One region of the Nonomuraea sp. NPDC005692 genome, then DNA from elsewhere that is predicted to be linked to it. Evidence: riboswitches for the same ligand, from Rfam matches in the RefSeq annotation. Region 1 holds a riboswitch; each other region holds the start of a gene.

Evidence for each region. A riboswitch is a leader RNA that binds a small molecule or an ion and turns the genes downstream of it on or off. The one in region 1 is predicted to bind thiamine pyrophosphate.
Region 2: another riboswitch for thiamine pyrophosphate. It lies ahead of ABZ459_RS09180 (FAD-dependent oxidoreductase); the one in region 1 lies ahead of thiC (phosphomethylpyrimidine synthase ThiC).
Region 3: another riboswitch for thiamine pyrophosphate. It lies ahead of ABZ459_RS41415 (cytosine permease); the one in region 1 lies ahead of thiC (phosphomethylpyrimidine synthase ThiC).

What each region holds. Positions count from the first base shown of each region.
Region 1 is NZ_JBEXYU010000006.1:85,840-88,032, reverse strand. Features, by position in the region: gene thiC (phosphomethylpyrimidine synthase ThiC) at 1-1,040, opposite strand, end outside; TPP riboswitch at 1,033-1,145, opposite strand; gene ABZ459_RS15530 (class I SAM-dependent methyltransferase) at 1,181-1,801, shown strand; gene ABZ459_RS15525 (glycoside hydrolase family 95 protein) at 1,761-2,193, opposite strand, start outside.
Region 2 is NZ_JBEXYU010000003.1:194,486-196,678, reverse strand. Features, by position in the region: gene ABZ459_RS09185 (FAD-dependent oxidoreductase) at 1-1,020, opposite strand, end outside; TPP riboswitch at 1,073-1,189, shown strand; gene ABZ459_RS09180 (FAD-dependent oxidoreductase) at 1,179-2,193, shown strand, end outside.
Region 3 is NZ_JBEXYU010000031.1:46,679-48,871, forward strand. Features, by position in the region: gene ABZ459_RS41405 (DNA-formamidopyrimidine glycosylase family protein) at 1-605, shown strand, start outside; gene ABZ459_RS41410 (rhodanese-like domain-containing protein) at 632-955, shown strand; TPP riboswitch at 1,007-1,120, shown strand; gene ABZ459_RS41415 (cytosine permease) at 1,111-2,193, shown strand, end outside.

The DNA of each region.
Region 1 (2,193 bases):
CCGGGGGCGATGTCGGTGACGAGCGGGCCGAGGGTGTAGAAGGGCACGTCGTCGCAGAGCTCGCGCTGCAGGTCGACGTTCTCCTTGATCTTGTGCATGGGCACGTGGCCGGGCCCTTCGATCATCACCTGCACGTCGTGCGCATGCGCGATCTTGGTCAGCTCGCCCAGCGTACGCAGCTCGGCGAACTGGGCCTCGTCGTTGGCGTCCGCGATCGACCCGGGGCGCAGCCCGTCGCCCAGCGAGAACGTCACGTCGTAGCGGGCCAGCAGGGCGCACATCTCGTCGAAGTGCTCGTACAGGAAGCTCTCGCGGTGGTGGGCCAGGCACCAGGCGGCCATGATCGAGCCCCCGCGCGAGACGATCCCGGTCTTGCGGCGGGCGGTCAGCGGCACGTGCGCCAGCCGCACGCCCGCGTGCACCGTCACGTAGTCGACACCCTGCTCGCACTGCTCGATCAGGGTGTCGCGGTAGACCTCCCACGACAGCGCCTCCGGACGCCCGCCCACCTTCTCCAGCGCCTGGTAGATGGGCACGGTCCCGACCGGAACGGGCGAGCTGCGGATGATCTGCTCGCGGGTCTCGTGGATGTTCGGCCCGGTGGACAGGTCCATGACGGTGTCGGCGCCCCACCGGGTGGCCCAGGTCATCTTCTCGACCTCCTCCTCGATCGAGGAGGTGACGGCGGAGTTGCCGATGTTGGCGTTGATCTTGACCAGGAAGTTCCGGCCGATCGCCATCGGCTCGGACTCGGGATGGTTGACGTTGGCGGGGATGACCGCCCGGCCGGCCGCGACCTCCTGCCGGACGAACTCGGGGGTCATACCCTCCCGGACGGCCACGAACTCCATCTCCTTGGTCACCACACCGCGCCGCGCGGCGCCGAGCTGGGTGACCGGCGACCCCCAAGCCGAGCGGTCGGTACACGACGGCCCCGAGGTGTCGTAGAGCCGCACCGAGGTGCCGTTCGACAGTCTGACCTCGCGCATCGGCACCTGGAGGTCACCGATGTGGATCTTGGAAAAGCGCGCGTCGCTCATCGCGCAAACTCCCTTCGCCGGCATTATCCGGAGCAGGTTCTGGCGGTCGGCGGCTGACAGCCGTCCTCTCAGCCCGGTCCGTACCGGGCTCCCGCGTTGGTCACCGCGATCATAACCCCGCGCGTGGCAGGATCAAGGGGATGTCTGATCCCATTGCGCACACGACCGCCACCTACGACCGCATCGCGCGCCAGTTCGACGAGCAGGTCGCCGATCCGTCACCCTCGATCGTGGCCGTCCGCGACCGGTTCGCCTCAGCCCTGCCCGCCGGAGCCACGGTCGCCGACCTGGGATGCGGCCCGGGGCGCGAGTCGGCCTGGTTCGCCGGACGCGGCCTGACCACCGTGGGCGTGGACCTGTCGATCGAGATGGCCAGGCTCGCCGCCGGGCGCGGCGTGCCCGCCGTTCTGGGCGATCTGCGGCGGCCGCCGCTGTCGCCGCAGTCCCTGGACGGCATCTGGTCGGCCGCGGCCCTCGTGCACGTGCCGTCCGAGCAGACCGAGCCGACGCTGCGCGCCTGGCACGCGGCGCTGCGCCCCGGCGGGGTGCTCGCGCTGATCACCGCCCTGGGCGACAGCGAGGGCTGGGAGCCGGTGCCGTACCGGACGGAGTACGAGCGCTGGTTCGTCCACCGCGACGCGGGCGACCTGCTCGCGGTGCTGGACGCGGCCGGGTTCGCGGTCGCCTGGCACGAGACGAACGTCACCCACCGCACGTGGTTCAGCGTGCTGGCGACAGCGCGCAGCTCTCCCCTGCCTTAGTCTCCAGGTCGAGCGCGAACCCGGGGCCGCGCAGCCGGGCGGTCCCGCCGCGCGCCGACGCCAGCCTGACCTCGACCGGCACGCCGTCCGCCCAGGTCACCCCGACGGTGAAGCCTCCGCGGGCGCGCAGCCCGTCGAACGAGCCCGCGTGCCAGACGGCCGGCAGCGCGGGCAGCAGCTCGATGACGCCGGCGTGGCTCTGGAGCAGCATCTCGGCCACCCCGGCGGTCGCGCCGAGGTTCCCGTCGATCTGGAACGGCGGATGCGTGTCCCACAGGTTGGGCAGCGTGCTGGACCGCAGTTGCCCGCTCAGCATGCTCAGGGCGCGGTCGCCGTCCTTGAGCCGGGCCCAGAAGTTGACCTTCCAGGCCATGCTCCAGCCCGTGCCGCCG
Region 2 (2,193 bases), on a different contig from region 1:
CCAGACGGCCGACCACTTGCCCTCGGGCTCGCCCCGGTAGAGCAGGCGGTCGCCGGAGGGGTGGTGGCCGATGTACTGGACCATGTGGCCGAACTGCTCGGACCAGAAGTAGGGCGCCGGGTCGTAGACGGCCTCCTCGCCCAGCAGGGTCGCGGCGGCGACCTCGGGCGAGCCGAGCGCGGTGTCCCAGTGCTCGACGCGGAGCCGGACGCCGTAGCGGCGCGACCACCAGGCCGCGCAGTCGCCGGCGGCGACCACGTTGGGCATGGACGTGCGCAGGTGCTCGTCGGTGACGACGCCGTTGTGCAGGTCGATGTCGGAGCCGGCCAGCCATTCGATGGCCGGGCGCACGCCGATGCCGGTGACGACCACGTGCGCCTGGACGAACTCGCCGCCCACCAGCCGCACGCCGCCCTCGTCCACCTCGTCGACCATGGTGTTCAGGCGCAGGTCGATGCCGTCGTACCAGTGTCGGGTGCGGGCGCCGATCTCCGGGCCCACGGCGTTGGCCAGCGGGGTGGGGCCGGCCTCGATGACGGTCACCGAGCAGCCGGCCTTGCGGGCGGCGGTGGCGACCTCGGCGCCGATCCAGCCCGCGCCGATGATCGCCACGTGCGCCCCGGCCACGAGCCCGGCGCGCAGCTCGTGGGCGTCGTCGAGGGTGCGCAGGACGTGCTGGGGGCCGTCGCCGGGCACGGTGATCGGCTCGGCGCCGGTGGCGATCACGAGGCCGTCGTAGCCGAGCTGGCCCTCGGTGGTCTCCACGACGCCCTCGCGCAGGGCCTTGGCGGTGACGCCGGGCCAGAAGTCGACCTCCAGCGCGTCGAGGTCGGCCTCCAGGAAGCTGGAGTCGGCCGCGCCGGACAACACGGCCTTGGACAACGGCGGACGGTCGTAGGGCCGATGGCGCTCCTGGCCGATCAGCGTGATCCGTCCGGTGAAGCCGCGCCCGCGCAGCGCCTCCGCGCTGCGCAGCCCGGCCAGGCCCGCTCCCACCACTACGACATGGTTCACGTTCATGACCATAACGGGGGCGGTGCCGGTGCGTCGCGCCGAGGCCGTAGGCTGGAGGCGCAAGACGCGCGGGAGTCCGGCCGTCACCGGGCTGAGAGGAAGGCTTGAGCGGGCCTTCGACCGCAAGACACCTGATCCGGATCATGCCGGCGAAGGGAGCGCGGATGAATGTGATCGTGGGCGGCGGGGTCGTCGGGTTGTCGATCGCCTGGCGGCTGGCCCGCGAGGGGCTGCCCGTCACGGTGGTCGACCCGGCCCCGGGCCGCGGGGCCTCCTACGCGGCGGCCGGGATGCTGGCGCCCGTCAGCGAGGTCGCCTACACCGAGGAGCCGCTGCTGCGGCTGGGGGCCGCCTCGCTGAGCCGGTGGCCGTCCTTCGCCGCCGAACTGGCCGCCGACGCGGGCCTCGGCCCGGACCTCAGCGCGGGCCGCAGTGCGGGCCTCAGCGCGGGCCGCAGTGCGGGCCTCAGCGCGAGCCTCGGGCCAGGTCTCGGCGCGGGCCTGGGCGGCGGGGCCGGGACGAGGTCCCGGGAGGCGTTCGGGGGCACGTTCGGGATGATCGGGCCGGAGGGGGCCGCTGGTCGTGCGCTCGACCTGCGCGCCGACGGCACGCTCGACGTCGCCTTCGGGGCCGACGACCTCGCGGCGCTCGACGACCTGGCGGCGTTCATGGACAAGCTGGGCCTGCGGGTCGAGCGGCTGACCGGGCGCGAGTGCCGCCGTCTGGAGCCCATGCTGGCGCCTTCGGTGCGCGGCGGGCTGCTGGCCCCCGGTGACGCCTGGGTCGATCCGCGCCGGGTCACGGCGGCGCTGCTGGCCGCGCTCGACCGGCTGGGCGTGCCCGTGGTGCGGGCGCGGGTGACCAGGCTGCTGCGCGACGGCGACACCGCTCCAGGCGTCGTGACAGGCGCTGGGATCGGCGCTGGGACCGGCGGCGGGACCGGCGGTGCGGCAGGCGCTGCGGCGGGTGCTGTGACCGGTGTGCGGCTCGAGCCCGTACCCGGTCAGCCTGAGCCGGCGGTGCGGGAGATCGCGGCCGAGCGGGTGGTGCTGGCCGCCGGGGCGTGGAGCGGGGAGCTGGCCGACGTGCCCGTCCGGCCGGTGAAGGGGCAGATCATGCGGTTGCGCTCGCCGCAGCCGCTGCTCGGGCGGTGCGTACGCGGGATGGTGCACGGCGCGC
Region 3 (2,193 bases), on a different contig from region 1:
CGGGCAAAGGGCCGCTGGCCGTACGCGTACGGCTGGCGCCCGACGACGACGGCCTGGCCCCCGGGTTCGAGCTGACCGAGGCAGGCACGCAGAAACGGCTGGCCGTCTACGTCACCGACAAGCCGGAGGACGTGCCCGGCGTCGCCGCCCTGGGCCCCGACCCGCTCGACGACGCCTTCACCGTCGAGGCGCTCAAACGCATCGTGGGCGGCAACCGCACCCAGATCAAGGGGCTGCTGCGCGACCAGAAGGTGATCGCGGGCATCGGCAACGCCTACTCCGACGAGGTGCTGCACGCGGCGAAGATGTCGCCGTTCAAGATCGCGGCGACGCTGACCGACGCGCAGATCGCCGACCTGCACGAGGCCATCGTGACGACGTTGCGCGACGCCGTCGAACGGGCGCACGGGCTGGCCGCCAAAGACCTCAAGGCGGAGAAGAAGTCCGGGCTGCGCGTGCACAACCGGGCGGGCCAGCCGTGCGACGTGTGCGGCGACACGATCCGCGAGGTGTCCTTCGCCGACTCCGCGCTCCAGTACTGCCCGACCTGCCAGACGGGCGGCAAGCCGCTGGCCGACCGGCGGATGTCGCGCCTGCTCAAGTAGGGTCCCGGGCGCGGGATGATGGAGGCATGACCGTTCCTGAGATCGAGGCCACCGCCGTTCCCGACGACGCCTACCTGCTCGACGTCCGCGAGCAGGACGAATGGCTCGCCGGCCACGCCCCCGAGGCCGTGCACATCCCCATGTCGCAGATCCAGGGCCGGGTCGAGGAGGTGCCCGCCGACCGCACCGTCTACGTGGTGTGCCGGGTCGGCGGCCGGTCGATGCAGGTCGCGGCGTGGCTCAACCAGCTCGGGCGCGACGCCGTCAACGTGGGCGGCGGCATGCAGTCGTGGGAGTTCGCGCGCCGTCCGATGGTGAGCGAGACCGGGCAGGAGCCTTTCGTGGCCTGAATGCCCCACTGTGGCGGTTCTGCCGCCATTAAGGCATGATGAGGGCGCCAACTGCATAGTCGCGGGAGCTCGGGGTGCCGGGCTGAGAGGGCAGCAACACAGCCGCTGCCGACCGCCTGAACCTGTCCGGATAATGCCGGCGTAGGGAGTGTGCGATGACGCATGTCGTCGACGAAGTTCCGCTGACCCTTGACGGCGCGCCCCCCAAGACCCTCGGCGTCCTCGACCAGGGTGCGCTCTGGGCCAACCTCGGTGTCAGCCTTCTCGGCTTCTCCGGTGCGCTCGTCCTGATCGACCCCCTGGGCGGCGCGCCGCTCAGCCTCGTGGCCGCGCTCACGGCCGCCGTGGTCGGCAGCCTCATCGGCACGGCCATGGTGGGCCTGTCGGCCATCCCCGGCACGCAGACCGGGCGGCCGGCGATGGTGCTGCTGCGCGGGCTGTTCGGGGCGAAGATGTCGTACGTCCCGTCCGTGCTGAACATCGTGCAGATGCTCGGCTGGGGGGCCTTCGAGCTCTGGGTGATCGCCAAGGCCGCGAACGCGATCTTCGGCAGCGTCCCGTACCAGGTGTGGGTGGTGGCGGCGGGGGTGCTGACCACCGCGCTCGCCGTCTGGCCGCTCGGGTCGATCAGGCTGCTGCGCCGGTACGTGACCGTCGGCGTGATCCTGTCGCTGATCTGGTTCACCGTGTCGTTCCTGGGCGAGGCGCCGACGTACACGGGCGGGTCGTGGACGGCCTTCGCCCCGGCCGTCGACTACGTCATCGCCCTGTCGGTGTCGTGGGTGCCGATGGCCGCCGACTTCGCCAGGCACTCGCGTTCCAGCCGGGCCGCCTTCACCGGGGTCGTCGGCGGCTACACCGTCGCCCAGGTGGCCTGCCTGGCCCTCGGCGTGTACGCGGTGGCCATCGCGGGCGCCCAGGCGGTCCAGGCCGACGGCATGGTCGTGTTCCAGCCGTTCGTCGCGGCGCCGCTGGGCGCGCTGTTCTTCGGCATCCTGGTGCTGCGCGAGACCGACCAGTCCTTCGCCAACGTCTACTCCACCACCGTCTCGCTGCAGAACCTCATGCCGAACGTCGACCGCCGGATCGTCTCGACCGCGATCGGCGTGCTCACCACCGCGATCGCCCTGGTCGTGGACGTCACCTCCTACGGCGCGTTCCTCGGGGTGATCGGCGCGGTGTTCGTGCCGATGTTCGCGGTGCTGGCCGTCGACTACTTCGTGCTCGGCGGCGCCGCC